Regions from separate parts of the Limosilactobacillus agrestimuris genome, predicted to be linked through region 2. Evidence: predicted binding sites of a transcription regulator. Region 2 holds the regulator's gene; the other holds the start of a gene.

Region 1 (11,865 bases), on a different contig from region 2:
TCTTTATCAACGGTTGTTGTTGTTTCAAGATTTTTCTTATCTTTAGCCATGAGAATGAGCTCCTTTAATTTTTATTATTTGTTTTTGTTAAGCATTGAACATAAATAAATATACTATATTTTTTGCGAATGTAAACAGCTATGTGATTAGATGAACAATGGTAGATGAAATTGCTAGCGCTTTCAATATTGTTGGAATGGCAATCAAAACAGTGAGAAAAATATTGGTATTATTTTTGGACTAGTCCAACTTAAAAAAACAACATAAATCGTCTATTTGAGATTTAGTTCACAGATTTATAAAGTGATCAATAGGTGTATAACTATCTTGCATGTTTCTAATTGAGCATTTGCAAATAAAAAAAAGCGGCAAGATAATCACAATATGTGAACATCTTGCTGCATTTAAGAGATTTAGTTTTAATTACTCTTTATCATTTTTATCTTTTGAAGCATTTGGATCAGCAACGTTGTAGTCATCGTCATTCATTGCTTCAACTTCACCGAGACGGTAGCCATTACCAACCTGACTAAAGAAGTCATGGTTAGTAGTTGATGTTGAAATCCCGTTCATTACAACCGGGTTAACATCGGATGCGGTATCAGGGAAGAGGGGATCTTGACCAAGGTTCATTAATGCCTTATTAGCATTGTACCGAATAAAGGTAAGAACGTCTTCTGTCCAGCCAACTTGATCGTAAAGGAGGTGGGTGTACTTTTCTTCGTTATTGTACAGTTTGTACAAGAAGTTGTACATCCAGTCCTTCATGTCTTGTTGTTGTTTTTCAGTTCGGTCATGCATTCCCACTTGGAACTTGTAACCAATATAAGTTCCGTGAACGGATTCATCCCGGAGAATTAACTTAATAATTTCAGCAACATTATTTAACTTGTTGTGCCCTAAGTAATAAAGAGGAGTGTAGAAGCCGGAATAGAAGAGGAAGGTTTCAAGGAAAACGTTAGCAACTTTTTTCTTCAGCGGATCTTCTTCTGGATCACGATAAATATTTGCGATCTGTACGGCTTTATTTTGCAAGAATTCTTCTGAATCGGACCAGTCAAAGATTTCGTTAATTTCTTCAGGAGTATTTAACGTTGAGAAAATCGTAGAGTAACTCTTGGCATGGACTGATTCCATAAATTGAATGTTGTTGAGAACAGCAGTTTCATGTTGCGTTTTTACGTCCTGCTTAAGGGCAGTTAATCCAGCTTCGGACTGAACAGTATCGAGAAGAGTTAACCCACCAAAAACGTGACCAACTGTCCATTTATGATCGGTATCGAGTTCGCGCCAATCATCTAAGTCATTAGAAACTGGGATCCGCGTATCAAGCCAGAATTGCTCTGTAAGCTTTTCCCAGGTTGCTTTATCGATCATATCGGAAACTTCATTCCAATTAATCGCTTTATATTCTGTCAAAGGTTTGTATTCTTCAAGCTTCATTTATTAGGCTCCTTATTCACAATCAAAACAATTATTTAAGACGTGAATTTTTTAAATTCATATAAAAGTAAGTTTAGCAATCATTAAGCCGAAAATCAATTTAATCCCCGGTTAGATAACACAGCTTTCACATTGGTTTGCACCAATTTCATCATTGTCGTCGGTAAATGTCCGGACGTAGTAAATTGACTTGATCCCCTTCTTGTAAGCGTAGTGACGTAAAATATTGAGATCACGAGTAGTCATCTTATTTGTCCGCCCATTCTTCCATTCATAAAGGCCTTCTGGCATTGTTGACCGAACAAAGAGGGTCAAAGAAAGGGATTGATCGACGTGTTGTTGTGCAGCTGCATAGGTATCAATTACAGTCCGCATGTCCATATCGTAAGCAGAACGGTAGTAAGGCATTGTATCATTGGAGAGGTATGGTGCTGGGTAGTAAATTTTCCCGATCATCTTTTCTTGCCGTTCCTCAACCCGATTAATGATTGGGGTAAGGCTAGCTGTCGAATCATTAATGTAGGAAGTTGAACCATTTGGCGCAACCGCAAGCCGGTATTCATTATAAAGCCCGTCTCTCATCACGTCTTCCTTTAGTTGCTTCCAGTCATCAATTGTTGGAATGTGGATATTAGCAAAGAGCTTTTTAACCAGATCAGACTGTGGTTCCCAATCTTTAGTTACGTACTTGTCAAAGTAAGAACCGTCGGCATAGGCACTCTTTTCAAAGTTATGGAACGTTTCCTGACGTTCTTTAGCAATTTCATTAGAAGCAACTAATGACCAGTAATTGAGCAGCATAAAGTAAACACTAGTGAATTCTACGGCGACAGGACTACCATATTGAATGTGATTTTTGGCCAGGTAACCGTGAAGGCCCATTGCACCTAGACCGATTGAGTGACTAAGATCATTTCCCTTCTTAATTGAAGGAACAACGTCGAGACTTTCTACATCACTGATCCTAGTGAGTCCCCGAACGATTGCTCGAATTGAACGACCAAAATCTGGCGTATTCATCATGTTTGCAATATTGGTTGAACCAAGGTTACAACTGATATCGGTACCCAGAGTTTTGTAGCTTTGGTCATCCGCAACAACAGATGGTGTTTGAACTTGGGCAATCTCTGAACATAGATTACTCATCACGATCTTTCCATCAATCGGGTTATCCCGGTTAACGGTATCGATATTAATGATGTAAGGGTAACCGGATTCTTGTTGAAGTTTACTAATTTCATCCTCAAGATCACGAGCATTGAGCTTTTTCTTGTGGATCTCATCGTTAGCGACCATATTGTCGTATTCTTTAGTAATATCAATATATGAGAATGGTTTACCGTAAACTCGTTCAACGTCATAGGGACTGAAAAGGTACATGTCCTCATCTTTTTCAACTAATTCATAGAACTTATCGGGAACGGTAACCCCGAGAGAGAGAGTCTTTAGACGGATTTTTTCATCGGCATTTTCCTTCTTGGCACCTAAGAATTCAATGATGTCGGGGTGAAAGACACTAAGGTAAACAACACCGGCACCCTGCCGTTGACCCAACTGGTTGGAGTAAGAAAAACTGTCTTCAAGGAGTTTCATTACCGGTACAACACCACTAGCGGCATGTTCGATCTTCTTAATTGGTGCACCAGCCTCACGGAGATTACTAAGGTTAATCCCAACACCACCCCCAATTTTAGAAAGCTGGAGGGCTGAGTTGATGGTCCGGCCAATTGTATTCATGTTATCAGTTGGTTGGATTGCAAAGCAGGAAACGAATTCTCCCCGGCGCTTCCGGCCAACATTTAAGAAAGTCGGTGTAGCTGGTTGGTAACGCTGGTGAATGATTTCGTCAGCTAAGATCATTGCCAATTCTTCATCACCATTTGCTAAATAAAGAGCATTCATCGCAACCCGGTCGATATAGTTTTCCAGGTAGTATTCTTTATCATCAGTCCGCAATGCGTACTGGGCGTAGAATTTGTAAGCTGCCATAAATGAATGAAAATGAAAGTTTTGCTTTTTTAAATAGTCGTACAGTTTTTCAATGAAAGCATTACTATACTTATCCATAAAACCATCTTCAATATAGTCATTTTCTTCTAGCCACTTGTAGTGCTCAGTGACGGAAGAGAATTGCTTGGTATTTGGCTTGACGTTATTTTCAATAAAGTCTTCCAGAGCGGCTTGATCCTTATCTAATTGGATTTTGCCATTCTTTGGGATATTTACTTCATTATTGAGGTCGTAGTACTTAACCTGTGTTAAATCAATATCGGACAGTGCCATGTTTACTTCTCACTTTCTCTTAGGTTTATAAAAATAGCGAATAAAAAAAGTGGTTGCGATAAAAATAATTTCTATCACTAACCACTCTAAAAGTTATTCAAATTTCAACAAGATTAATGAAACCTGAATAGTCATGCGATTAGATCCTTTAAATAGCTTGAGTTAACTTATTTAATTCATCAGGGCGAAAGCCGGAAAAGGCATTCCCGTTTGGTAATTTAACAACTGGGGTTGCCATAAAGCCTTCTGACTTCAAGCTTTTAATGAATTCAGGTTGTTCGTCAATATTGTGTTCAACGAAATTAATATTGTGAGCCTTTAAGAACTTCTTTGTCATCTTGCATTGGATGCAGTTATTTTTGGAAAACAAAGTAACCATTTTGATCCCCTCACTCGTCTTATTTGATGTTCTCTAGTATAGCGATATTTTGTAAAAAATCAATGAAAAAGTGCCATATATTGTGTGACAGTAAAAGGTGAAACACAATATATAGCACAGAAGATAGGCGATAAGGTACGTGAAACTTTTTGATTTATTTTATGATAAATGATAGATTGAACAACAACTTGATTATTATACACTGAAAAAATGAATTTACGAAGTTAAAAGGAGAATTTTAATGAGGGAAAGAGTAGCAATTCCCCAAGAAGAACAAGTGAAGTTCATGCGGGCAGCGATTGCTGAAGCAAAAAAAGCAGAACTGCTAGATGAGGTCCCTATTGGTGCGGTAGTAACTTATCAGGGAAAAATAATTGGACGTGGTCATAATATGCGTGAGAAATTTCAGGATGTTACGTACCATGCTGAGATGTTAGCGATTATGGAGGCATGCTCCTACCTTCATAGTTGGCGACTTGAAGATTGCGATCTTTATGTTACCCTTGAGCCATGTATGATGTGTAGCGGTGCAATTGTTAATTCCCGTATTCGCAATGTCTTTTATGGGGCATCCGATCCGAAGGCAGGGACCGTTGATAGTTTGTATCATTTACTTAATGATGACCGGTTAAATCACCAGGTTTACGTAACTTCAGGTGTTCTTGGTGAACAATGCAGTCAAATGCTCAAGGATTTTTTCCGGGCAGTTAGGAAAAAACGAAAATTAGCCCGCAAAAGGAAAAAGGCTGGTAATTCTTAGGTAAGTGTTGTATTATATTATTTGCCGTAAGGCCTTAGAGCAAGGGTATGCTTACGAACCGTGTCAGGTCCGGAAGGAAGCAGCACTAAGTTTGATGTATCTTGTGCTCTAAGTTTTTTTGATAATTAATTATGAGGTCAGGGATTTACTTCCCTGGCCTCTTTAATTCTTTTAGGGAGAAATTTTAATTTGAATTAAATTAACTTAAATGATTTTTCTTTCGTTAAAAGCTAGTATAATATTAAGAAGCATTAAAATTACGGAAAGGAAGCTGATTAATGAGTTACCAGGCATTATACCGTGTATGGCGTCCACAATGCTTTGATGACATGGTTGGTCAACAAGTCGTAACGCGAACGCTAAAAAACGCCATTATTACTCACCAAATTAGTCATGCCTACCTCTTCGCTGGGCCACGGGGTACTGGGAAGACTTCTGCGGCTAAAATATTTGCTAAGGCAGTTAATTGTCATCACTCTCAAGATGGTGAGCCATGCAATGAGTGTGACACCTGCAAAGCAATCACAAATGGTCAGTTAAACGATGTCATTGAAATTGATGCTGCATCAAATAATGGTGTAGAGGAAATTCGTGATATTCGTGATAAAGCAAAGTATGCACCAACACAGGCAGACTATAAGGTTTATATTATTGATGAAGTTCATATGCTTTCAACTGGAGCCTTTAATGCCCTACTTAAGACGTTGGAAGAGCCACCTGCTAACGTGATCTTTATTTTGGCAACAACGGAGCCACATAAGATTCCACTGACGATTATTTCACGGGTTCAACGATTTGATTTTCGCCGGATTTCTGCGACCGATTCGTTTGAACGGATGAAGTATATTCTTGACCAGAAAAAAGTTGAGTATGACGAGAAAGCATTATGGGTAATTGCAAACGCCGCTGAGGGTGGAATGCGGGATGCCTTGAGTATCCTTGATCAAGTGCTTTCCTTTAGTGATAACCAGGTTAAACTTGATGATGCCCTATTAGTAACAGGAAGCGTTACTAAGCAACTTTTGAAGAAGTATTTTCTAGAAGTTTGTCAGAACCAAAGTGCTCCAGCGCTCGAAACGATGAAGGAGATCCTTAGTGAGGGGAAAGATGGTCAGCGTTTTATTGAAGATTTAATTTCGTTTATTCGGGATATCCTGTTGTACCAAGAATCACCAAAATTAATAAATGTTGAGAGTACGGGACTAAAGGATGAGGATTTTGCGGAATTAAGTAAGGCTGCTTCCTCAACAACCCTTTACCGGATGATTGATGACTTAAATAATATTCAAATGGAAATGCGGTTTACAACCCATCCAGATGTTTATTTGGAAGTGCTGACAGTTAAGCTATCGCAACCTGTCCTTGAGCAAAAGCCAACTAATGAAGCGCCACAGGTACAAACAAGTAGTGCAAATCAGGCAGAAGTTGATAAACTTCAGGCCCAGGTCCAAGCACTTCAGCAAACCGTTAAGAAGCTTCGTGAAGATGGTGGAGTAGTTAACAGGTCAGTACAGAAGAGTCCTCAACCTGTTAAGGAACAGCCACGTGTCAAGTCACGAAAGATCCAGGTAAACTTACACCAAGTTTACCCAGTTCTTGGTGCCGCTACCCGTCAGGATCTTATTAAGATAAAAGATCTCTGGGGAGATATGTTAAACATGTTGAGCGTCCCGCAGCGGTCGTTACTCCATGTTTCCCAACCGGTAGCTGCTAGTCCAGATGGGATTATAGTGGCGTTTGACTATGCCTTCCTTTTCCAACAAGCAACTGATGATGACGCCTTAATAAAGGCAATGGAAGAGGGACTGCAAAGGTTAAGCGGTGATGAACGAAAAGTTGTCTTTGTGCCAAAGGACCAGTGGCCACGGATTCGCCAAGAATACATCCAGAGTCATGGCCTAGGAAAGGGCGCCCAGACGGCACATCCGGATAACAAGCAGCAATCTGCTCCGGCCAATGCTAATTCACCGGTACAAGAGGATGCACCGGCTGAGCAGGCACCAAGTCAAGAGCCACAATCGGAAACTCAAAAAGATCTGGTAGTGACTGCTCAAAAATTATTCGGTAGTGATATTGTTAAAGTAGAAAATAATTAAAAAGAGGAATGATAAATTATGATGAATGGTATGAATATGCAACAAATGGTAAAGCAAGCTAAGGAAATGCAAAAGAAAATGATGGCTGAACACGAGGAACTTGCTAAGCAACAATTCGTTGGTCAAGCACCAGATGGGATGGTAACCGCAACTTTTACTGGTGATAACAAGTTGGTAGACTTGAAGATTAAGCCAGAAGCAGTCGACCCAGATGATATTGACATGCTTTCTGATCTTGTGCTAGCTGCTGTTAATGACGGGATGAAGAAGGTCAATGATGCTACCCAAAGTACTTTGGGTAAGTACACTCGTGGCTTGGGGATGTAAGAGTGCAGTATCCAGAACCACTGGCAAAGTTAATTGAAAGTTATACAAAACTACCGGGTATTGGTCAAAAGACAGCTACCCGGCTAGCTTTTTATACGCTAACAATGCAGGATGATGACGTTACAAACTTTGCCAAGTCATTACTATCAGCAAAACGTGATCTTCATAGTTGTAGTGTTTGCGGCAATATTACTGAAGATGATCCATGTCCGATTTGTCGAGATAAGACTCGTGATCGTTCACAAATCTTAGTGGTCGAACAGTCACAAGATGTTATGGCAATGGAACGAATGCACGAATACCATGGCTTGTACCACGTATTGAATGGGGTAATATCTCCTGTTGCCGGGACGGGCCCAGAAGATATCAATATTACTAGTCTTTTGAATCGCCTGAAAAAGGATGACGAGACTAAAGAGGTTATCATTGCAACTAATGCATCATCCGATGGTGAATTGACTGCTAGTTACTTAGCACGACTTATCAAGCCAGCGGGGATCAAGGTAACCCGGCTAGCTCATGGCCTTTCCGTTGGTGCTGATATTAATTACGCAGACGAAGTAACCTTATTTAAGGCGGTTCAAGGACGAACGGAGATGTAATTAATGCTTTTTCGTCATCGAAATAAAGAAGCAGTAAAGCAAGAACGTGACCAACGCTTGCTAAATTTAATTTACGAAACAAAGGCAAGCTGGGACCACGCTAAGGAAACAGAACGAGCGGTTTATGAAGCAAACGCAAGTACGGAATTACATTACCGAACTCGTTTACAGGAGCAGAAATACCTGTACCTTTACCGAATTGCACGGGAATTTAAGGTGCACGGTAAAATGAACCGGGGCGTAGTTGATCGTTAGGAAGAGGATAATGACAGGAAAATTTATTTCATTTGAAGGACCAGATGGTGCGGGAAAGACGAGTGTAATTAACGCAATTCAAGCTGATTTAGAAAAGCAGTTAGGTAAATCACGAGTAATGTATACCCGTGAGCCAGGTGGTAATCATATCTCAGAGCAAATTCGTCGAGTACTGTTTGATGACCAGAATACGGATATGGATGGACGAACCGAAGCATTATTATTTGCTGCTGCTCGGCGTCAGCATATTGTTTCAGAAATTATTCCTGGGTTAAAGGATGGTAAAGTGATCCTCTGTGATCGTTATGTCGACAGTTCAATTGCTTATCAAGGCGCTGGCCGACATCTTGGGGAAAAGAAAATTTGGGATGTTAACCAGTTTGCAATTGATGGGCTCCTACCTGATTTAACAATTTACCTTGACGTTGAATCTGAAATTGGGCTCCGTCGAATTGCTGAACACCGTGCTGATCAAGTTAACCGCCTAGATGAGGAGCAACTAAGTTTTCATAAAACAGTTCGTGAATCTTTCCTCCGCCTTCAACGTGAAAATTCAGATAGAATTAAGTTAATCGATGCTAGTCAACCGTTAGTAAAGGTAATTGCTGACGTTAAACAAACAATTCATGCTAAGTTTAATGATTTATTTTAAGTTTACGGTATCCAAAGAAAGGTGATTTATTATGAAAATGATTATTGCAATTGTCCAATCAAAGGACAGTAATCGGCTCCGCAAAGCGTTTGCCAGCAACCATATTCAAATGACACAGCTTTCCACAACTGGTGGGTTTCTTCGTGAAGGAAACGCAACATTCTTAATTGGTGTCGAAGATGAACGAGTTCAAGAAGTTCTTGACATCATCAAGAAGAATGCTAAATCCCGTGAACAGTATGTTACCTCCCAAATGCACATGGATGTTGAAGGAGGTTCAGCATTCCCAGTTAACGTTCAAGTTGGTGGAGCAACTGTTTTTGTAATGCCAGTCGACCAATTCCATAAGTTCTAATTAAGCAGGTGAAGATAAGTGGCTGACCAATTGCAGGCAGAAAGTTTGCAGCCTTTAATTGTTAGGCAGTTGCAAACAGTAATCAAGAACCACGAGTTAGCACATGCGTATCTTTTCGTTGGTCCAACCGGGTCAGGAAAAAGTCAGCTAGCTAAGTGGCTGGCGTTACGGCTCTTTTGTCTCAACCTCCAAAATGGTGAACCCGATCTTACTTGTCCAGAATGTCAACGAATCTTAAGCGGTAACCACCCTGACGTCGTGATTGCTAAACCGGAGGGTCGACAGATTAAAGTTGATGAAATTCGTCATTTAAAGGATGAATTTACTAAGAGTGCCGTTGAAGGTAACAAAAAGCTTTTTATAATTCATGATGCCGAAAAAATGACGAATAATGCTGCCAATAGTTTATTGAAGTTCATTGAAGAACCCGGCCCAGGAATCTACATCCTGATGCTAACCACGAATAAGAGTGCCGTCTTGCCAACGATTCGTTCTCGAACCCAGGTGATTGAACTCCAGCCATTGTCACGGGCTGAGCTGGAAAAGGCATTGGCAAAAAAGGAGGTTCCCCGGACTGAAAGAACAGTTGCGCTTGGTTTAACTGACTCTGTAAGTGAGGTTATGGAGTGGCGAAAAGATGATTGGTTAAAGCAGGCAATTACAGCGATCTCACTGTGGTATCGTCATACAAGCAAGGCTAATATGTTGGGCTTCGTTGATGTTCAGACTGAAATTGTTAAGTTAGCAACTGATCGGCAAAAGCAACAGCTGATTCTTGACCTGATGGCGTTGATTTGGCGGGATACTTTATTAATTGCTAACGGAATAACTGCTGAACAAGATCTGCACTTTTTGCAGGATCAGGAGCTATTGACCGTTACTGCAAATAATTATTCGGTGAGAGCGTTATTGGCAATTAGTCAGGAAACATTGACTAGTCGTCACCTGCTAGATCAAAATATGTCCTTTCAAAATATTGCAGAACAGTTAACAATTAAGATCGTTCAAGTACTTTTGGCATAGGAGGAATGGCAATGAGTGAACATAGTAATCCAGATAGTATTTATGATCGTTTCGCTCAGGTGACTAAGCAAACGCATGATTTAGTTGCCAATATGGAACAACTCCAGGCCCAGGTAACAGAGTTAATGGAAACTAATGCTGAACTTTCGATTGAAAACGATCATCTGCGGACGATGTTAAAGAAGATGCATCAACCAAAGCATGATGATGATCATCTTTCCGGTTCACGGGAGAATTTAAAGAAGCTTTACCAACAAGGTTTTCACGTTTGTAGTGAGTATTTTGGTAAGCGGCTTGAACAAAATGAATCATGTACTTTTTGTTTAGACACAATTTTTGGTCATGAACAACCACCAATTAAGTAGGGAGAAGAATATGCAGCAGGTTAGTAGTTTTCAGAATCAGGACGCGGGAACATTGTACCTTGTTCCGACGCCAATCGGTAATTTAGATGATATGACATTTCGGGCAGTTAAGGTATTGAAGGATGCTGACTTGATTGCGGCCGAGGATACTCGGCATACCCAGCAATTATTGAATCATTTTGATATTCATACTCCTGAAATTAGTTTTCATGAGCATAATACTGAACAACGGATCCCAGAGTTAATTGAGAAGCTGAAGGGTGGGATAACAATTGCCCAATGTAGTGACGCCGGTATGCCGTCGATTTCTGATCCCGGAAAAGAACTGGTTGCTGCAGCGGTAAAGGAAGGCATTCCAGTCGTTCCGTTGCCAGGTGCTAATGCCGGTCTCACAGCATTAATTGCGTCTGGGCTTGTCCCACAACCCTTCTATTTCTATGGCTTTCTTGAACGGAAGCACCAGCAACAGGTTCAAGAACTAGAGCAGTTACGGAATCGTCCCGAAACCATGATTTTTTATGAAGCCCCTCATAGGTTAAAAAAGACGTTGAAAACAATGGCTGAAGTATTGGGGGATGGACGGCAAGTTGTCTTAGCACGTGAACTAACTAAGCGTTATGAGGAGTTTAGTCGGGGAAGTTTAGCTGAGGCAAGTGAGTTTTACACGGATCACCAACCACGAGGGGAATACGTTGTCCTGGTTGCAGGAAATCCACATCCTGATGAGGATGAAAAACAGGATGAAGCTGGGACCCCAATTGAACAAATTGATCGGGCAATTAGTGAGGGCCTATCTACTAATGCGGCGATTAAACTAATTGCAAAGAAAAATAAACTTAACCGGCAAGAATTATATAAGCAGTACCATAATATTTAGGAGTAAAAATGAAATTACAACAGTCAGCACGGGAATATGAAATGCCACACCAATTAACTTATTATGAATGTGATGAACAAGGGCACCCAATTCTAAGTATGGTAATGAGTATGCTTTCTGTGGTAGCAGATGAACAGAGTAATGAATTGGGGCTAAATCAAAAAACTGTCCAAGCCACTGGCGGTACGTGGGTGATTGCAAGCTTTGAAGGAAAGCTCGATCTTCAGTCCCTAAAAATTGGGAATACTGTTATCCTTGGAACACGTGCGTTGGGGTATAACCGCTTCTTTGCAACTCGTGAGTATTGGCTTCGCGATCAGGATGGTCAAAAAGAATATGCCCGGATAAAATCTTCATTAGTTTTCATGAACTTAACTAGCCGAAAAATTGAATCAATTCCCCCTAAGTTAATCACTCCTTACCAGGCGCCAGAGGTTAAGCGAGTACT
Region 2 (11,865 bases):
CTAATGTCAAGGGAAAGCAATAAATCTATTCAGATTTCTCCCCCTTTTTCTCGTAAGTTAGCTCCAGCCATCTCATATTGACGTGAAAGGAACTTGATCCGCTCCATAATCCGGCTTGCCTTTACCGGTTCAGAATCACCTTTGACGTTTACTGCTAGATGGTCCTGAAGCTCTGCCATTGAAAAGTTGGAACTAAAGAATGTCGGTAACTCCTCTTGCATCCGGTATTCCAAAATTACGCCAAGAATATCATCACGAGCCCAAGTTGTCATTGCATCGGCGCCAATATCGTCAAGGACTAACACTGGTGCCTTCTTTACAGCATCTAGTTTTTGTCCTAATTTATTGTTCTTAATTGAATTACGCATTTCAACTACAAAACTCGGAAAGTGCATCATCGTTGTCGCAACACCCTTTTGTCGTGCAAGTTCATTGGCAATTGCTCCTAGAAGGTAGGTTTTTCCAACACCAAAACGACCATAAAGATATAATCCCGGACGAAAATCGCTCGTAGAATACTGTTCAACAAAGTCTAAGGCAGCATTTAAAGCCGCATTGCGCGTTTCGGTCTGGTGAGCATCATCAATGTAAAAGCGATCAAATGATGCATTACGAATAAACTTTGGCATATTAATCGATGATACTAACCGTTTAATATGGGCTTGGTGTTGCTGCTCAATTAACTTTTTAGTTGGAACATATGTCACATCGATCTGACCTGCATTAACAACTAATTGGGGAGAGTAACCAGGAGCTACTGTAGCCGTTCCTTTACTAATCAACTGCTTTTCATGGTAATATTCATAAAGTTTAGCCTCGCCACGATCAATTGCTTGTGGTGAAAGCCTCTGAGCATTTTTCTTCAGGAATACGGCAACTTCTGGATCCTTAAGTACCTGGCTCATCATTTGCTTATAAGCGGGCTCAAAATTCTGCTGTTTCATAATTTCACTCATCGTTTTGCTTAATGACTTCATTTGCCATCATCCCCTTTAGAACCATTTATCTTTTTCCGCCTTGCCAACCGCTGACGAAGCCTATTCAACTGTTCCGGTGTCGATTTTTCACTCTTCTTTTCATCCTCTTTAGTCCAAGCTGGCATCTCCTCACGAACGGTTACGGTCCGTTGACGGTAATAGTTTGCCGAACGCTTCGAGTGTTGCTGTGTTTTCTTATTGTTAAAGTTGTGAATATGTTCCAAAGCTTCCTCAGCTGTTGCTACGCCTGCACGCATCCAGTTATTAGCAATTGCGTTAACATAATTTGCCTGAAGAGTTGAACGCTCGAGTGATGCAATTACGTACCAAGAAAGGACATTCACTACTCCTGCATCTAGCTGCTGTTCTTGGATCAAGCTCCGAATTATTGCTCGCTCACCGGAAGTTACAAAGCCTCCCATTTGTTGCTTTAATTGTTGGAGAAAAGTAATCGGTGCGTAATACTTACATGTTTCAATCAATTGCTGCTCTTCTTGAGAAAAACTTACTAATGATTTTGCTGCTTTTTCTGCCCCAACACTTTCTTTACTGGATTTTTTGGCATCGATCCGATACTTTTCGGCAATAATCTTTTTTAATCTCCGTGACTGAATTTTGTTTGTCGCTAAGTCTGTTGACTGGGTAAGCAACCGCGCCATTGTTGGTTCATCTATTCCATAAAGCTGGTGTTCAACTTGAATCAACTCCCGGTTAGCATCTAAATCAGTTTCAGTAATTGGTTGGTTTCTTAGCAATTGAACTAAAGTTGGCCAATCAAAATTGATAGAAGCTATTTTTTTCATCGGTTGCTTTTCGTCCACTAACGATTTCCGGGCAGAACTAATTTCCACTGGCAAATGGGTTATTTGCTGTTCATCAACATGAAAAACATCAAAGAAATTATGCGTAATTTCTTTCAGAGAAGATTGAAAACCTTCTAACGTGTACCGATTTGCAAACTTTCTTAGTTCCTTAAAGCGACTTTCTCCAACAGCATCCAAGAGTAATACGCTTAAAAGATTATCATTGATAAATTCAGTTGGCGTAATTGTTGGTTGAAGTTCATACACAAATAACTCACCAAGTTGGTCCGTTTGGTGAAAGGTTCGTAACATCCCAACAGCCTCTAATCGTTGAACCGCTTCGACTGCATCATGACGTCCAGCATTTAATTGGATCAACAATTGTGATTGCAGCTGTCGCTCACTAATTACTGGTCTTTCATTCATTTGTGAGTGCAGTGCATGAAACATTGCAAAAGAAGTCGGGCCTAAAATTGGCTGGTAAAAAAGGTCAAAAACATTTTCATCAAAGTTTGACCACCGATAGCTAGCAGTAACAATATATCCAGCACTTGGATCAAATATTGATTTAGCTTCAGTCATTTTGGCCTCGTTCCCCTTTACTTTTTATCATTACTTTTCATCATTGATTCAAGTTCATTCATAAAGGCATCGACATCCTTAAACTGCCGATAAACACTCGCAAAGCGAATATAAGCAATCTCGTCAACGTCTTTTAATTCTTGCATGACAAATTTACCAATAACTTGACTAGAAACCTCGTTTTCGCCAAGACTACGAACTTCCTTTTCAATCTTATCAGTTACTTTGGTTAAACGCTCCATGCTAACAGGACGTTTTTCTGCTGATCTAACAATTCCATTCAGGATCTTTTGCCGACTAAACTCCTGACGCGTCCCGTCCTTTTTGATTACTAACAATGGGGTTTCTTCATACCGCTCAAAGGTAGTGAACCTGAAACCACAGTGAATACATTCACGACGACGCCTAATAAAAGTTCCGTCTTCACTTGGCCGACTGTCTACAACACGTGAACCATTTTTATGACAGTGTGGACAACGCAATTCCCCTTCCTCCTTACTTACTCATAAATAAGTTTCATTTTATCATAACTTATGATGGTGCATTTGATCAATCAAGTTGGCAACTTGCCGTTTTAATTCATCCCGATTACCACTATTATCAATTACAATATCAGCCAGTCTCTTTTTCTTTGCTAACGACATCTGCGAATTAATCCTTTGCTCTGCTTCAAACTGCGAATAACCATTTCGTTGCATCAAACGCTGAAGTTGCGTTTGTCGATCAACTACTACCACTATAACTAGATCACAGTCATTAGCATAATTAGCTTCAAATAGTAATGGAATATCAAGAATAACATACGGAATATGCTGCTTTTGATAATGCTTTATTTGCCGCCAAATTTCATCACAAATTAATGGTTGCATCACCATATTCAATTTATCTAGCTTCTCTTGATCGTTAAAAACAAGGGCCCCTAAAGCTTGCCGATTTAATGTTTGATCAGGATTAAGAATTTGTTTACCAAATACCGTAATTAATTGTTCCCACCCTTTCGAATGAGCAGCTTGTAATTGGCGGGTAATTTGATCCGCATCAATTATGGGGTAACCACTTAACCTTAATAGGTTACTAACGGTTGATTTACCGCTTGCAATTCCTCCAGTCAGTCCTATTATCTTAGTCATTTTCATTCTCCAATAATGGCTGACAGTGAGGACAGAAAGTTGTTCCACGTTGATTTACCTTAATCTTAACCATTTTCGTTCCACAACGCGGACAACGATCGCCACTGCGACCATACGCATTTAATTGTTCTTGGAAAGCCCCTGCATCACCAAATGCATTTTTAAATGTATGGACTGTTGTTCCCTTATATTTAGTTGCCGTCGCTAATTCTTTAATAATATTATCATGAAGAACTTGGATTTGATCCTTCGTTAAGGTATTGGCCGGCTGTTCGGGATTTATTTCACTCATCCAAAGGACTTCATCAACATAGATGTTGCCTAGCCCAGCAACATGCCGTTGGTTAAGCAAAAATGGTTTTATTTTTCCGCGACTACGCCGTAAAATCTTTTCGAAGTAGTCAAGCTTAAAATCTGCAACAGTTGGTTCAGGGCCGATTGTTTTCAACCCACCAACCGTCATTTCCTCACCAGTTTTCACTAACGTCATTCGACCAAACTTTCGGGTATCCCGATAACAAAGCTCTGTTCCGTCAGTAAATTTAAAAACGACATGAGTATGTTTATCAACTGGCGCATTTACAGGTTGAGTATAGTAGCTTCCTTCCATCCGTAAATGAGAAACCATTGTCAAATCATTGCTAAAACGAAAGAGGAGGTACTTACCGCGACGATCAATTGTTTCAATAGTCTGCCCAATTAACGATTGGCGAAATTCTTCAACATCATTCGTAATCGTTTTACCATAATGGACATCAATCCCATTTATTTTTCGGCCAGCTGCAATCTTCAGCAAGCCACGACGGACTGTTTCAACTTCCGGTAATTCAGGCATTTTAACTACCTCCCTACTTTTTTAAATCATACCAAGTATCACCATATTTACTATCAACCTTTAGGGGAACAGAAAGTTTCACAGCAGAATCCATTACATCTGGAACTAGTTTACTCAATACCGGAATTTCTTCCTTTGGTGCCTCAAAGACCAATTCGTCATGAATTTGAAGTAACATTTTAGCCTTTAAATGGTGCTTTTCAAGTTCGTCCTGCATTTTAATCATGGCAATCTTAATGATATCTGCAGCACTTCCTTGAATTGGGGTGTTCATTGCTGTCCTTTCAGAAAATGATCGCCGACTAAAGTTTTTAGCATTAATATCTGGTAAATAGCGACGACGGTGAGTAATCGTTTCAACGTAGCCATGTTCTCGAGCAAATTCAATTGTATCGTGAATGTAGTCCTTTACTTTAGGAAATTCCTTAAAGTAACTTTGGATAAACTCATGTGCCTGACTCCGACTAACATGAATCCGTTGGGCCAATCCATAGTCACTAATCCCGTAAACAATCCCGAAGTTAACTGCCTTAGCGCGCCGCCGCATATTTCGGTCAATTTTTTCTTCAGGCTTTAAGTGAAAGATCCGGCGAGCAGTACTTGCGTGGATATCTTCACCGTTTTTAAAGTCCTCCTGAAGGTTATGGTCTCCCGTAATATGGGCAAGAACCCGCAATTCAACTTGTGAATAATCAGAGGAGAAGATTTGCCATCCATCATGACTAGGAACAAATGCCCGACGAATTCGCCGTCCTTCAGGTAACCGAACCGGAATATTTTGTAAGTTTGGATCAACGGATGATAGCCGCCCTGTTTGGGTCAAGGTTTGAAGGTAGCGAGTATGGATCTTCTGGTCGCTAGAATGAATTACCTTCAGTAATCCCTTAATATATGTCGATTGTAACTTTGAAATTTGTCGGTATTGAAGGATATTTTCAACAATTGGTGCTTGCGGAGCTAACTTTTCAAGAACATCAACAGCTGTTGAATACCCAGTTTTTGTCTTCTTAATTACGGGTAACTTCAATTTTTCAAAAAGGATTTGACCAAGTTGCTTCGTGGAATTAATATTAAATTCTTCCCCGGCTTCCTGGTAAATCTGTTCCTTGATTTCGGCTAATCGCTCAGTTAACTTACTCCCCATATCCTTTAACGTTTGCGCGTTAACATGCACACCAGCAATTTCCATTTTTGCTAACACATGAGTTAGTGGTAATTCGATATCAGTATAAAGTGGTAATTGTTCATTTTCATCTAATTGCTTAAATAGTTGGGAACGCAATTTTTCAATCGTCCGTGCTTTATTAGCAAGGTGTTTGAAGAACGTCTCATCCTCATCCGGAATTGCCCGTTTAACCCCTTTGCCATAAACTTCCTCATCAGTTTGTACATCGGTATATTCATGCTCATGGGCGAGTTTTCCTAGATCATTACTATTATCATTTGTATTCAAAAGGTAGGATGCTAAAAGTAAGTCGAAATCAATTCCCTTTAATTCAAGCCCGAGACGATTCAAACCAACAATTTGGGCCTTTGCATTAAAGACATCCTTCTTAATATCCGAATCAGCAAGCCATTCTCGAACTTGCTTTGTCTTTAATAGTTCTGGATCACGACTTACCAACCACTGCTCCCCGTTGCCAAGAACAAATCCAGCAAACGGTGATGTATGGTAATTAGCATCAGGCATTTCCAAGTAAAAGCTTCCCCGATTACCTAACTGTGTTACAAGCTCCAGATTATCAGCAGTTAATTCTGTATATTTAATTGAGGCGATTTCCACTTTCTGTTCATCTGGCAGAAAATTCATCTTCTTTAGGAAAGAACGGAAATCCATTTTCTGGTAAAAATCAATTAGCTTTTCTGTTTGGGGACCATTATATTTCAGATCGGCTAATTTAATATCAATTGGTGCATCACGCAAAATTGTTGCTAGTGTTTTACATTGTCGGGCAACCTCCTCTTCTTCAACGAGGTGTTCTTTCATTTTGCTCTTTTTCAATTGATCGATGTTTTTATAAATGCCTTCAACGGAACCAAATTGCTTTACCAACTTAATTGCTGTTTTTTCACCAATTTTAGTAACGCCAGGATAATTATCCGAGCTATCTCCCATTAACGCCTTCATATCAATAATTTGGGTTGGTGTAATCCCTAGTTTCTCCTTCACATGTTCAGGCGTATAATGTTCAGTGTCGGTAACCCCCTTATGGGTAACAGCAACGGTAGTGTGATCACTTGCTAATTGAGTTAAATCACGATCACCTGTGACAATTAAGGTTTCATAGCCGGCTTCATCCCCCTCTTTTGCAAGGGTACCAATGATATCGTCAGCTTCATAATCTTTTAATTCATAACTATGCAGTCCACTATCCCTTACTAATTCACGAACATAGGGAAGCTGTTCAGTTAGTTCTTCTGGGGTTTTGTTTCGTCCGCCTTTATAATCGGCATACATTTTAGTTCGAAAAGTAACCTTCCCAGCATCAAAGGCTACCAAAGCTGCATCAGGATGGAAATTTTCCAAAACATGATCAAGCATTAACTTAAAGCCATAAATCGCTGCAGTATGCAGTCCATCCTTATTAGTAAACTTATCAATCTGGTTATGCATCGCAAAAAATGCCCGAAAAACAATGCTGTTACCGTCAATCAATAATAATTGCTTTGCCATTTAATTACCGCTCCTTCTTTTATTCTTAATAAATTGTACCAAAAATTAGACACCACCGTTAGTTTATCGTTCGTGGATCCAAGGATACTATAAGGAGCCTTGCCATCAAAGAAGGGATCTCTTGTATAAACTACTTAACATTCACCATGCTGAAGAAGCACGCCTATTTGCAATCATTATGACCCTTTGTGGGGGCTTTCTCGATGCCTTTACTTATATTCAATGTGGGCATACACTTGCAGCAGCGCAAACCGGGAATATCGTCTTCCTCGCAGCTGCCCTTGTCAACCATAATGTCACCGGAATCATCGATCGTTGCGGGGCAATTATTCTTTATATTATTGGTATCATTATCGCAATTTATTTTAAACATCACCTCAAATATTGGCGAATCTTTTGCCTTATTCCGATTTTACTAATTGGTATCCTAATTGGAGCAATGCCGGAAGACTTTCCAACTTACCTATCCGTTGGTCTAGTTTCTTTTGGTCTTGCATTAGTGAATACTGCTTTTAGTAAAATTGAAGGTTCAGGTTACAGCAGTGTATTTACTACCGGTAATATCAAAAAGTCAGTAGTTTTAGGAATGGAATATGTCTATCACCATAATAAAAGTGACTTAGGAGTTGCTTATAACTATTTTATTGTTGTACTAGCATTTACTTTAGGGGCAATCTCATCAGCGATCATCCAACCTTTTTTACGGATGAAAACAATTTGGGTAGCAGTTGTAATTATCCTCATAACTGATGTCTTTTACTACTACCAAAAGAGTCGTGAACATTAACGGTTAAATAAAAAGCTTGGGAAAGCAAAAATGTTTTCCCAAGCTTTATTTTTTTAATTTCTATCGTTCATCCCAAAAATTTGTAACAGTGAGATGAAGAGGTTAACAAAGTCTAAGTACAGTTGGAGAGCACCTAAAACGGCTAACCCAGTAACTGATACCTGGTCACCATAATTAACATAAATCTGCTTCATCTTTTGCGCATCCCATCCAGTCAAAACGGTAAAGATAATTACCGCAATAAAGGAGAAAATATAAGCAATTGCTGGACTCTGAAGAAACATGTTAATAATGTACGCAATAATTAAAGCAATCAAGGCTGCCATTGCGTGTGAACCAAACTTGGTTAAATCTCGCTTTGTTACTGTCCCGTAAACTGCCATTACAATAAAGATAACTGACGACGAAACAAATGCGGAAGCAATACTTGCACCAGTGTAAACACCAGCAATTAATGCAAATTCAACACCGTAAATGATCGAAATCAACATCAACATTATAAAGGCACCAACTGGGTTTCTTGTAGCACTAAAGCTAATTCCCATTGACAGAGCAATTGGTAATAGGAGGATAATCCACGTCATTCCCGGATGAGCACCAAAATAACCGAAAACTTGTTGACGGAAAGTATTCATTGTTAAGTAGGCAGAAAACGCGGAAACCAGAATTGCTACTACCATGTTACCGTACATCCGGGTTAAAAACCGATTAAGCCCTGCGGCATCAGTAACAACCCGACGTCCCGGCTGTTCAGAAAAATTATTCATTTAATATCATTCCTTTTAATTTGACTATCTTTGACTTTTCAAAAATAATAACAAACTTAATGGTAAGCTTCAACCCTTTAGCTACTTACTCAATAATTCCTTATACTTATCTTCATACTTCTCAATATCACCAGCACCCATAAAGACGACTACTGCATCATGATAGTGAAGAAGCTTAGTCATCGTATCCATATCAATTCCTTCACTGTTAGGAATCTTGGCCTCAAGGTCTTCACTTGAAACATGACCAGCATGCTCACGGATTGAACCAAAGATTGGAGTTACAAAGACCTTATCTGCTCGTCTTAACGATTCTGCAAAGCCGTCAATATAAGCCGCTAACCGTGAGTAAGTATGTGGTTGGAAAACAGCAATTACTTGGCGATCTGGGTACTTTTGCCGTGCAGCATCAATAGTAGCCTTGATTTCGCTTGGGTGGTGAGCATAATCATCGATCAAGGTTTCATCAGCAATATCAGTTTCACTGAACCGACGCTTAACCCCGGTAAAGTTTGCCAATTCGCGCTTAATATCTGCCATATCAACATGTTCCATGTAGGCAACTGCAATTACTGCTAAGCTATTAAGCACACTATGTTCACCATAAAGATGGATCGTGAAAGTCCCTAACTTTTGATCCTTAAAGTAGGCATCATAAGTTGAACCCGCAGGAGTCCGTTGAATATTTTCAGCACGGAAATCATCATTTTCACCAGTTCCGTAATAGTATACTGGAACATCAACATCTAATTTCCGGAGGTTTTCATCGTCGCCCCATGCAAAAATTGCCTTCTTAACTTGCTTTCCAAATGTTTCAAAAGAAGCACGAACATCATCAATGTCCCTAAAGAAGTCAGGGTGATCAAAATCAATATTGGTCATAATTGCATAGTCAGGGTGATAAGCCAAGAAATGATCCCGGTATTCGTCAGCTTCAAAAACAAAGAAACGATCCTTAGCATTCCCCTTACCAACACCATCACCAATTAAGTAACTAGTTGGTTCAACACCATCAAGAACGTGAGCTAAAAGTGCGGTTGTGCTTGTCTTACCATGGGCACCAGCGATCCCAATACTGGTATGACTAGTAACTTCATTCTCGACCGCTTCAGGATAGCTCATCACTGTTAAACCAAGTTCATGAGCTCTTTTCACTTCCGGATGATCTTCTCCAAACGCATTTCCTTGAATAACGATCATTCCTGGCTTTAAGTTAGCAGAATCAAATGGAAGGATCTTAATCCCGTTCTTTAATAGTGGGCCTTGCGTAAATGTTTCCTTTTCAATATCTGAACCTAAGACTTCATTTCCCTTATCATGATGAATCCGGGCGAGTGAGGCCATTCCTGTACCTTTAATCCCAATAAAATAATAAGTCTTCTTATCCATTAATCTGGTTCCTTTCACAAACAATTATTAATAAATTGACAATTTAGTTTTCGGCTGGGAAGTAAGCATTGGCCCGATCAAAGTCAACTGCTTCACCAGTTTCCTGCCAGTCATCAGGGATTATCCATAAGCCCTTCTTGTCAGGGGCGTTCTTTAGCCGTAATTCACGGAAGCCACAAAGCATTCCTTCACTCTCAACTCCCATTAACTTACCTGGCCAAATAATCTTACCATCTGGCATCATTGCACCTGGACGAGCAGCAACAACCTTAATGTGTTCCTTAACGTTAGGAGAACCACAGACAACTTGGACGGTCTTACCATCTTCTACACGGGTTTGGGTAATTTTAAGGTGATCTGACTTTGGGTGATCCTCAATCTTTTCAACATAACCAACAACGAACTTTGGTGTGTGATCAGCTGTCAACTTCTCAGTAAAGCCAGCTTCACTTAATGCCGCATTTAATTTTGCGACTTGATCATCACTTAAAAATACCTGACCCCGTTCATCTTTTAATTCAGGTAATAGTTCACTTGCATCAAAGAAATTATAGCCAAGCAAGCTACCATCCTTAGCATTCGTAATTTGCGTAACTGTTCCCTTTGAAATTACAGTTTGGTCATCTACATCTGGACCAGTAATAACAACTAAAACATCACCCATCTCTTGGGGGTTATAACTAGAAATTAACATCAAACTTTCCTTTCTCCATCAAAATAACAATGAAGGGAATCGCAACCCATCACTTCACTGACCCCTTCATTCTTTTTATCGTTTACCATTTTACTTCAAATCATTTAAAAAATCTTCCACTTGTTGCTTTGTTTTCCGATCTTTATTCACAAAACGACCAATTTCTTTTCCATTACGATAAACAACAAAGCTGGGAATTCCAAAAATATTTAGTTCAGCTGCAAGATCGATATTTTCATCACGATCAACTTCAATAAAGGTATATTCTGGAAAATCTTTTTCAATTTCTGACATTGCCGGCTTGATAAAGTGACAATCTGGACACCAACTAGCATCAAAAAATAGTACATAATCCCCATCACTGATCTTAGTTAGTAGTTGTTCTTCCTGCATTTGTGGTAACTTTTCCATTTTTCTACCTCCATAATTTATTTGAAGCAATTATATCATTAAGAAGCTAAGACTGCGTCTAATTAGCTTTTTTACCTCGTTAATGTTAGAATTAATATTATCAATTTTGATACTAACTGACAAAGGAAGCAATTAATTAAATGAATGATTCTAATAGTTCACTTAACCCATGGTTATTACCCGTTACCCTCGGTGCATCTGGAGTAGTTGGTTTCCTTGCTGGAAAGTTGTTTGGTCAACGACGTATTTCAGCTGACCAAATTCTCAAAATAATTCGTGATGATTTCAAGCGTGAAGGAGAGGTTACTGGCAGTTGGATTAACCAACACCGGATCCCATACCAACGTTTTGCAGTTAAAACCGAGGCTTACGAAGGTGGCATCACCCGTCTAGAAGATGATCAACCAGTTGACTATCAATTTATTGCAGATGCAAAAACTGGAAGTCTTCTTTCACTAAAGCGGATTGAACAGTCATTAAACAATTAAAATTTACTAAATTAAAAAGGGACTGGAGAATACTTCTCCGGTTCCTTTTATTACATTATTCCCAATAATCTTCAAATTTACTTGAAGCACTAGTAGTCGCATCAACATTTTCAGCGCTAAAGTCACTTTCATTTATGGTTAAATCTGATCCTTCCCGCTGAAAATAAAATGAAGGTTGTTCGTCACCAGAGTGAAAATCGACCAATGTTACTAAGCCAGAAAAGAACCAGGCATCATCAAAATTAATATGATAGTTAATTCCATTCTTTTTCCTTATTAGTGTTGCCCTTTCAAGGTCCTTTTCGGGGCTAAACCCTTGCCGAGAGCT

The links. The regulator NrdR, encoded in region 2, represses ribonucleotide reductase genes. The targets are predictions, from matches to a motif close to ACACNATATATNGTGT.
Region 1: nrdH (glutaredoxin-like protein NrdH) is a predicted target of NrdR. The motif match lies at 4,208-4,223, and genes of this name have one in related genera.

What each region holds. Positions count from the first base shown of each region.
Region 1 covers NZ_CALPCW010000005.1:2,725-14,589, forward strand. The annotation lists gene adhE (bifunctional acetaldehyde-CoA/alcohol dehydrogenase) at 1-50, opposite strand, end outside; gene nrdF (class 1b ribonucleoside-diphosphate reductase subunit beta) at 424-1,443, opposite strand; gene nrdE (class 1b ribonucleoside-diphosphate reductase subunit alpha) at 1,555-3,726, opposite strand; gene nrdH (glutaredoxin-like protein NrdH) at 3,875-4,105, opposite strand; gene tadA (tRNA adenosine(34) deaminase TadA) at 4,347-4,865, shown strand; RNA gene ffs (signal recognition particle sRNA small type) at 4,891-4,988, shown strand; gene dnaX (DNA polymerase III subunit gamma/tau) at 5,144-6,961, shown strand; gene NFR46_RS04615 (YbaB/EbfC family nucleoid-associated protein) at 6,980-7,288, shown strand; gene recR (recombination mediator RecR) at 7,291-7,890, shown strand; gene NFR46_RS04625 (YaaL family protein) at 7,894-8,145, shown strand; gene tmk (dTMP kinase) at 8,156-8,797, shown strand; gene NFR46_RS04635 (cyclic-di-AMP receptor) at 8,829-9,152, shown strand; gene holB (DNA polymerase III subunit delta') at 9,171-10,175, shown strand; gene NFR46_RS04645 (DNA replication initiation control protein YabA) at 10,187-10,540, shown strand; gene rsmI (16S rRNA (cytidine(1402)-2'-O)-methyltransferase) at 10,551-11,417, shown strand; gene NFR46_RS04655 (acyl-[acyl-carrier-protein] thioesterase) at 11,426-11,865, shown strand, end outside.
Region 2 covers NZ_CALPCW010000004.1:78,638-90,502, forward strand. The annotation lists gene dnaI (primosomal protein DnaI) at 30-977, opposite strand; gene NFR46_RS04180 (replication initiation and membrane attachment family protein) at 974-2,362, opposite strand; gene nrdR (transcriptional regulator NrdR) at 2,380-2,844, opposite strand; gene coaE (dephospho-CoA kinase) at 2,887-3,492, opposite strand; gene mutM (DNA-formamidopyrimidine glycosylase) at 3,485-4,327, opposite strand; gene polA (DNA polymerase I) at 4,341-7,001, opposite strand; gene NFR46_RS04205 (YoaK family protein) at 7,123-7,788, shown strand; gene NFR46_RS04210 (Bax inhibitor-1/YccA family protein) at 7,842-8,555, opposite strand; gene murC (UDP-N-acetylmuramate--L-alanine ligase) at 8,637-9,944, opposite strand; gene ytpR (YtpR family tRNA-binding protein) at 9,988-10,638, opposite strand; gene NFR46_RS04225 (thioredoxin family protein) at 10,729-11,049, opposite strand; gene NFR46_RS04230 (PepSY domain-containing protein) at 11,190-11,537, shown strand; gene NFR46_RS04235 (HesB/YadR/YfhF family protein) at 11,593-11,865, opposite strand, start outside.